Regions from separate parts of the Paenibacillus sp. G34 genome, predicted to be linked through region 1. Evidence: predicted binding sites of a transcription regulator. Region 1 holds the regulator's gene; each other region holds the start of a gene.
The links. Region 1 encodes Rex, which represses fermentation and respiration genes when NADH is low (regulators of the CRP and FNR family bind a similar motif). Its sites were predicted from a motif close to TTGTGAAATATTTCACAA; they were not measured.
Positions count from the first base shown of each region.

Region 2: the regulator Rex is predicted to act here: its motif matches at 1,390-1,407, upstream of AC1VYS_RS26400 (formate/nitrite transporter family protein).
Region 3: the regulator Rex is predicted to act here: its motif matches at 1,228-1,245, upstream of pflB (formate C-acetyltransferase).
Region 4: the regulator Rex is predicted to act here: its motif matches at 1,254-1,271, upstream of AC1VYS_RS04195 (TIGR04053 family radical SAM/SPASM domain-containing protein).

Region 1 is NZ_CM166469.1:3,880,371-3,882,580, reverse strand. It holds gene dinG (ATP-dependent DNA helicase DinG) at 1-328, shown strand, start outside; gene AC1VYS_RS17480 (redox-sensing transcriptional repressor Rex) at 537-1,193, shown strand; gene AC1VYS_RS17475 (amidohydrolase) at 1,177-2,210, shown strand, end outside.
Region 2 is NZ_CM166469.1:5,831,678-5,833,887, forward strand. It holds gene AC1VYS_RS26400 (formate/nitrite transporter family protein) at 436-1,302, opposite strand; gene AC1VYS_RS26405 (FAD-dependent oxidoreductase) at 1,580-2,210, opposite strand, start outside.
Region 3 is NZ_CM166469.1:4,070,347-4,072,556, forward strand. It holds gene pflB (formate C-acetyltransferase) at 1-1,142, opposite strand, end outside; gene AC1VYS_RS18510 (hypothetical protein) at 1,426-1,584, opposite strand.
Region 4 is NZ_CM166469.1:925,541-927,750, forward strand. It holds gene AC1VYS_RS04190 (cobalamin-independent methionine synthase II family protein) at 1-1,073, shown strand, start outside; gene AC1VYS_RS04195 (TIGR04053 family radical SAM/SPASM domain-containing protein) at 1,332-2,210, shown strand, end outside.

The DNA.
Region 1 (2,210 bases):
TGCCATCGTAAGACTGCCGTTCCAGCCTCCCAACCATCCTCTCCTTGAAGCGAAGAGTGAATTGTTGCAAGAGCAGAAGAAAAATCCATTTATGAAGCTATCTGTGCCTCAGGCTGTCATCCGGTTCAAGCAAGGATTTGGCCGACTTGTTCGTACGGGGAAGGATCGCGGTATCGTCATTGTATATGATACAAGAGTGATTGAGGCTTACTACGGCAAGTACTTCCTGTATTCACTGCCGGGACCCAAAATGGAGCATATGCTCACGGAACAGATGGTTCCACGCATCGCTGAATGGCTTGATCGTGCAGCTGAGAAGCAAAATTAATGAATTGTAGGCTATAATATTGCATTGCACATCTACATGGCGTTAAACTCGAGGAAGACTTCGAAAGGGCAACGCATATTTGAACTTATAATCCCAATAATACGGGCATTCTGTATGAGGAATATGCATGGATTTTGCATGTATACAGAATGCTCATCTTTTCAATATTTATTACATTTTATCGTGGCAATGGTAAGGGGGAGCAAGAATGAAATCGGATAAAATATCAGAAGCGGTAGTAAGGCGTTTGCCTGTATATTTGCGTTATTTGAACGAGTTGGTTCAGCGTGAGGTGACAACGGTTTCCTCGCAGGAGCTCGGCCAGCGATTGGATCTAAACCCGGCTCAGATCCGCAAAGATTTGGCTTATTTCGGAGATTTTGGTCGCAAAGGAATCGGTTACGACGTCTCTTACCTGATTGAGAAGATTCGTCACATTTTAAAAATCGACCAGCAAATTAATGTGGCTCTGGTCGGAGCCGGTAATCTCGGACACGCACTGTCCAATTACAATGCATATCTGAAGGACAATATGAAAATTGTAGCTATTTTTGATGCCTTTGGGCCGAAGATTGGCAGCAAAATCAACAGCCTGACGGTGCAACCGATGGAAGAGCTTACGGAAGCGGTACAGAAAGATAACATCCGTATCGGCATTATTACCGTACCGGATATAGAAGCTCAGAACGTTGCCGACCAACTGATTGAATCGGGAATTGAGGCGATCTTGAATTTTGCACCAACGATTCTAAAAACGCCTCCACATGTTCGCATTCATCATGCTGATTTTACAACGGATTTGCTTAGCTTGGCTTATTATTTGGAAAATGGGAAGGAAGAAGAGCAGAATGACAACAATGAATAAATGGGTAATCCACAATGGTAAATTCGCAGTTAATGAAGGCGCGAACTGGACTGTAGTTCAAGGGTATATGGTCATTGAAAATGACAAGATTGTGCATATTGGTGAGACGCTGCCGGATGGAGACGAAAACTTGTCCAAAGTCGATGGAAAAGGACTACTCTTCCTGCCGGGTCTGATCAATACGCATGGTCATGCGGCGATGTCTCTTCTTCGTGGGCATGGTGATGATCTGGCACTACAAGTGTGGTTGCAAGAAAAAATGTGGCCAATGGAAGCGAAAATGACGTCAGAGGACGTGTATTGGGGAGCATCCCTTTCGGTACTTGAGATGTTAAAAGGCGGAACAACGGCTTTCCTGGACATGTATGATCACATGGATCAGGTGGCTAAAGTGGTTGAACAGTCAGGGGCTAGAGCTGCACTGGCTCGTGGCGTAATTGGACTTTGCTCCGAAGAAGAGCAGATGCGGAAACTCGAAGAGTCCGCTGCATTTGCGCGTGAATGGAATGGACAGGCTAATGGACGCATCACAACCGTGATCTCCCCGCATGCACCGTATACATGCCCTCCAGATTACATAGAGAAGCTTGTACAGGTTGCACATGATTTAAACCTGCCACTTCATACCCACATGTCTGAGACATTACGTGAAGTGGAGCAGAATGTGACCGATTACGGCCTGCGTCCTGTGGCGCATTTGGAGAAGCATGGCTTCTTCTCACGTCCTTCACTCGTAGCTCATGCTGTGCATCTGAACGACGAAGAGATCGAGATCTTGGCACGTCATGATGTAGCTGTCTCTCATAATCCAGGAAGTAATTTGAAGCTTGCATCGGGTGTTGCCCGTGTCCCTGCTCTGTTAAAAGCAGGTGTTACCGTGTCTCTGGGAACAGACGGACCGGCAAGCAATAACAATCTGGATATGTTTGAGGAAATGAGACTGGCAGCTTTAATTCATAAAGGAGTATCGGGTGACCCAACCGCCGTGCCTGCTGGTGAAGCATTGCTTCTGGGAAC
Region 2 (2,210 bases), 2.0 Mb from region 1:
AGAACAGGGTAAATCGGCCAAATTTCCTTGGATGTCGGGTAGCATATTTCTGTGCAAATCCATTATTCTCGTTTTTTCAAAAATAATTTTTTATCCCTTTGATTCATTCTCTGAACCCGGGGGTAAATTAAGAACAAGGCATTAGGTTGGTGTTTCCCCACTTCCTCCTCATGCCATATCATGGACCACTCCCGAAATTCGCCATGCTCAGGTTTCGTTCCCCCGAACCTTGTCATGGCGAATTTAATTTTGTGCAAAAAAAAGATGATCCCATCTCCTCTCGCCACGACCAAACTTGTCGTGAAGCGATAAGATGCATCATCTCACTTCATTATTCCTGTATTATTATCTGGTAAATCTCCGTAACTATCTTCCTACACTCTGACTATTTATACTTGCGAATACGATGCTCCTAAGTGTCGACTCTACCATGGGTTACGCCTGTTTGCTCCACATCGCTCTGCCCTCTGCTTCCATAGGAGAAGTTACAGCAGGAACCATTGTTTCATTTTTGGCTACTGTGGCTACTTGCTCGGTCTTGCGGAGATATACCATCCAGTATGCAGCCGCTACGAACAAAGCACCACCCGTTAGATTACCCAGCCAGACCGGAATAAAATTCATGACGTACTGCCCCCAGGTATAGTGTCCTTCAAAGATCGCTGCCGGAATCAGAAACATGTTGGCCACAACGTGCTGAAATCCGATAGCCACAAACGCCATCGTTGGAAACCATATACCCAGAATTTTACCGCTCATCGTATCGGCCGCATAGGACAGCCACACAGCCAGCGCTACCAGCCAGTTACAGCCTATGCCTGAGATAAAAGCTTGCAAAAAGCTGTCGTGCAGCTTGTGTCCTGCCATATCAACCACTTTAGTCAGGTATACACCTTCGGCTGTAAGCCCGAGCACATGACCAAAGAAAAAGGCCACGAACAGGGCACCGAGCAGATTGCCCAGTGTCACGAGCAACAGGTTCTTCAGCATGCTGGCTGGAGAGATTTTACGTGTGATTGCAGCGAGCGGTACAGCCATCATGTTACCCGTCAACAGTTCTCCCCCGCCAATCAGGACCAGAATTAGACCTACCGGGAACACCGCCGCTCCGATAAATGTTGCAATGCTCCCCCACTCTGCAGGTGCAGATGCAATTACACGAATATCCAATAGAAACCCAAGCGCAATGAATGCACCTGCCAAGAAACCCAAAATCAGTACTGAGGAAACCGGATTTTGCGCTTTTTTCAACCCGGCCTGTGCCGTATATTGTGCAACCTCTTGAGGGGTTTTAGTCGCCATATGTCATCCTCTCCTTTGTCTTCGATCCGTTCGTATGTCAAGAAACGCTATCCATGAATTCATTGTATATCGACCTCTCGGAAAACTTTGTGCAAATAATCACAAAGTAGTTCAAGAAGATGATCAAATTCCCCACCTGCCTTCCAGAGACGACAAAAAGGAAGACTGACGATATGAATCGCCAGCCTCCCCACTGTTCTTTATTTTATGATGCACCCGAATTCTTTATCGTTGCAAGCCATCTTCATTGTGGATGCCTTGCGCAATCCCAGCCAACTTACACCAGTGCTGGTGTTTTAACCTCCACCGGAGGCAGGGCTTGCAGACCTGCAGTGTTCAAGAAGTTCCACGGTTTATTGTAATGTGGTTGGAAGAAGAAGTCGATAAACGCCAGCTCATCCACCGTCATGTTGTTCTGGATACAAACCGAGATTGTATTGATCGACTGCGTCAGATCCACTTGTGACATCACCTGTGCTCCGACAATCCGGCGAGTCGCTTGTTCGTAGACCACTTTAAGAAGCAGTTTCTCAGCGGTTGGCATAAATTCCGGACGGTAGCTGTCTTCCAGGATAACCGCCTCTACCACCAGCCCTTCCTCTCTGGCAGACATTTCGGTCATACCTGTTCCCGCAATATTTTGCTCATAGATTTTGATGCCCGATGTGCCCTGTGTTCCCATGTAAGGAGTCGTTGGACGAACCAGGTTGCGTGCTACGAGTGTACCCATCCGCACAGCGTTTGTTGCCAGTGGAATGTAAGCCGCTTTGCCTGTCGGATTGTAGTGTATCGCACAGCTGTCACCTGCAGCAAAGACATCCTCCTGGCTTGTTTGCATATATTTATCCACGATGATTGCACCGTTAGGTAACATATCCACTTGACCTTTGAGCAACTCCGTATTTGGA
Region 3 (2,210 bases), 190 kb from region 1:
GCTTCAGGCAGCTTCGTGGACCACAGGACAGTCAAGTTCGGCTCCGGTGCAGGTCCCAAGTTGTGCAGTGTGTGCAGGAAACGGAAGCTGTTTTTAGTGACGCGCGTTTCACCGTTGACAGACATCCCACCAATGGATTCCGTTACCCATGTTGGGTCACCACTGAACAATTCGTTGTAATCCGGCGTACGCAGGAATTTGACAATCCGCAGTTTCATGACAAAGTGGTCAACCAGTTCTTGAGCCTGTTCTTCCGTCAGGATACCTTCTTGCAAATCACGTTCAATGTAAATATCCAGGAAGGAGGATACACGTCCAAGGGACATTGCGGCACCGTTCTGCTCCTTGATCGCTGCGAGGTAACCAAAATACAGCCATTGGAATGCTTCTTTAGCCGTTGTTGCTGGCAATGAAATATCGAAGCCATGCATCTCACCCAGTTGTTTCAGTTCTTGCAGTGCACGAATCTGTTCAGACAACTCTTCGCGCAAACGAATAACATCTTCATCAATTACGTCGACTTCGAGTGAATTGAGTTCACCTTTTTTGTTACGAATAAGGAAGTCTACTCCGTACAAAGCAACCCGGCGATAGTCTCCGATGATCCGGCCACGACCGTATGCATCCGGCAAACCTGTGATAATACCTGCTTTACGTGCTGCACGCATCTCGGAAGTGTAAGCATCAAATACACCTTGGTTATGCGTTTTACGAATGTTAGTAAATATATCAATGACACCTTGAGGCATTTCAAAACCATATGCTTCACAAGCATCGATCATCATTCGAATTCCGCCGAATGGCTGAATGGAACGTTTGAACGGAGCATCTGTTTGAACCCCGACAATCTGCTCTTTGGACTGATCCAAGTATCCTGGTTGGTGGGAAGTAATTGTCGCCGGCGTATTTACATCAACGTCAAGCACACCACCGTTATCCCGTTCTTTCTTGGTCAGGTCAGATACAATATCCCACAATTCTTTGGTATTCTGGGTTGCACCTGCAAGGAACGCCTCATCACCATAGTATGGGGAAAGGTTATGTTCCAGAAAATCATTCACGTTAACCGTCTTGGTCCATGTTCCTTTGGTAAAGTTTCTCCAGCCTGTTTGTTGTTTAACATCTTTTTCGATCACCGACATCGTAATCCCTCCGCTTTTTTGGATTTCTGGACACATTATATTTTTGAAATAAACGTATCATTATGTGTCCAAAGCCGCGATTTTTTTGTGAATTGTTTCACATAACCCGGAACACGTTCTCTCTACTGGGGAACCGGAACCGCGGGATGAATGTTTTTCTTATATTTTCAGTATACGTCGAGCAAGTCACACCATCTGTGATTTTTATCACAAACTTTGGATGTTGTCTTATTGCACAATACGAGGGCTGTTCACACTTGACCACTCCGCGGGCAGAACAACTTCAGATCGCCGTTATCCCCGGATTTTTTCGATTCACTTTTCCAAAGTGAAAATCCGGGGATAAATGCGAACGCTCCGCTTCTTCCGTCTGTCCTGCCCGCTCCGTTATCGTGTGAACCTCTAATGTGCAAACAGCCACCGTCCCCTTTGTTCCTACCATTTTGGGGAACCATTACTCCGCTATGCTCGGAGCAACCAAGGACTTCAAGTAGGTTCCTGAAAAACGAATGCTTCGCTCCTTCGTTTTTCTGCCCATTTTCTGCTGCTTACGCGAGCACCGCCTTTGCTACTGCTCCACTGGTGCGCCGTCGTGTTATTCTCGCTCATGCAAGAGGGTAGAACGTTCCTGAAAAACGGACGCTTCACTCCTCCGTTTTTCTGCCCATTTTTCTGCTGTTTACGCGAGTTCCGTCTTTGCTACTGCTCTACTGACGCGCTGTCGTGTTATTCTCGCTCGTGCAAGAGGGTAGAACGTTCCTGAAAAACGAATGCTTCGCTCCTTCGTTTTTCTGCCCATTTTTCTACTGCTTACGCGAGCACCGCCATTTGCTACTGCTCCACTGGTGTGCCGTCGTGTTATCCTCGCTCATGCAAGAGGCTAGAACGTTCCTGAAAAACGGACGCTTCACTCCTCCGTTTTTCTGCCCATTTTTCTGCTGTTTACGCGAGTTTCGGCTTTGCTACTGCTCCACTGGTGTGCCGTCGTGTTATCCTCGCTCATGCAAGAGGCTAGAACGTTCCTGAAAAACGAATGCTTCGCTCCTCCGATTTTCTGCCCTCTTTGTA
Region 4 (2,210 bases), 3.0 Mb from region 1:
TCCAGTATCCATTCTATGAAAACTTTCAAGGATACCAGCAATGTGAGACGAAAGCGATTGAACAAGTGATCCAAAAAGAGATCGAGAACGACTTGTCTGTTATCACGGACGGCGAATTTTCCAAATCGATGTGGCATCTCGACTTTGTGTGGGGATTTGGCGGAGTGGAGCGTTATATTGCGGATCATGGGTACTTTTTCCGGGATGTGGACGGCACTTCCAAATATGAAACACGCAAAGATATTGGACTACGTATCACAGGTGAACTAAGCGGCAAGAATCATCATTTCATTCAACTGTTCAAGCAGTTGCAAGAACAAGCGGGTGATCAACAGACTAAACTTTGCATTCCGTCACCATCCCATATTTTCGGTGAATTGTCCTGGTCGGACAACATTGGGGGTAAGGACGCAGTATACCAGAATACACAGGAACTGAAAGCGGGTCTGGTGAGTGCTTATACGGAATTTGTGCAGGAGTTTGCAGATGCGGGCGGTACGATTTTGCAGATGGATGACTGCCTGTGGGAGTTGTTTGCAGACGACAATCCGAACTCGCCGTTTACCGGAGAGCATATTAATCAAGAGGAAGTACAGGGCCTCGCCACGGAGTTTATTGATATCAACAATACGGTCATTGACTTCGGTCATAGCCTGGGTCTGAAAATGTGGACACATAACTGCCGCGGGAACTATGATTCCCGTAATATGGGCGGCGGATCGTATGTGAAGATTGCGAATCTGTTCTTGAAGCAATTGAAGTATGACCGTTTCTTCCTGGAGTGGGATGATGACCGCGCCGGTTCCATTGAAGCGCTGGAAGTGTTCAAAGACAGACCGGATACGGAAATTGTACTAGGATTGTTGTCCTCCAAAACAAGTACACTTGATGATGAGGAGCGCGTGGTTCGTCTACTGGACGAAGCCTCCAAGATCATTGATAAGGACAGGCTGCTACTGTCTCACCAATGCGGTTTTGCCTCCTGTGATGGCGGGAACGAATTGAGCGAAGCCCAGCAGTGGGCGAAGATTCACCAGGGGCAGCAGATTGCGAAGCAATACTGGGGAAGCTAATCCACATCATAAGATAGATATTTTCATGGGCGTGACATAGACATAGAGGATGCCTCGTAAATGGGGAGCGAGATTCAACCATACGTGATGCCTTTATACGGCGATCTTTTCCGAACACAATTCGGGAGAGGTCGTTTTTTATATTGGCGAATTCGTTGACTTGTGACGGTTATGTCCTCATTGTGATTCTTCTCACTTTCCTGACCTTACATCTGATCTACACTTAATGGCATGTAGATAGGGGGAAAATGGATGGCGATGCCACAGATCAAGGCGCAAATGCAGCAGTTAAGGTCGCAGTTAAAGCCACGCGACTATACCCAATATCCGTTCATCGTGATCTGGGAAGTGACCCGGGCATGTGCACTGAAATGTGTACATTGTCGGGCAGAGGCTCAGCATCGGGCCGATCCGCGTCAACTGACCACCGAACAGGGGAAAAGGCTGATTGATGATATCGCCGCTTTGGAGGAGCAGCCGTTATTTGTTTTCACGGGTGGTGATCCTTTAATGCGACCAGATCTGTTTGAACTGGCGGACTATGCGATCCGGGAGAAGGGGCTACCCGTATCCATGACACCCAGCGCCACCCCTAAAGTCACACAAGCGGCGATTACGCGAGCCAAAGAGGTTGGTTTATCCCGCTGGGCATTCAGTCTGGACGGGTCAACGGCCGAAATTCATGATCATTTTCGCGGAACTAGAGGTTCGTATGACATGACAATGAGAGGCATCACATTTTTGCAGGAAGCAGACATTCCGATTCAAATTAACACCACCGTTTCCCGTTATAATCTTCACGATCTGGAGGCGATCAGCCGTAAGGTGAAAGAGATGGGCGTTGTGCTGTGGAGTCTGTTTTTCCTCATTCCGACAGGCAGGGCTCAGGAGAAAGATATGATCACAGCGGAAGAGCATGAGCAAATCATGAAGTGGATGGTGCAACTTGCTCATGAGATGCCTTACGGCGTGAAATCAACGGAGGCGCCACACTACAGACGGGTCATGATGCAGCAACGGACAGCAACAGGAGCGAAACAGGGTTCAGAGCAGAACTTGAAGCAAATCTCAAAATCAAACTGGGGACAAAATGTAGAGCAGAACTCACGGCAGAATTTAGAGCAGACCTCGGGGCTG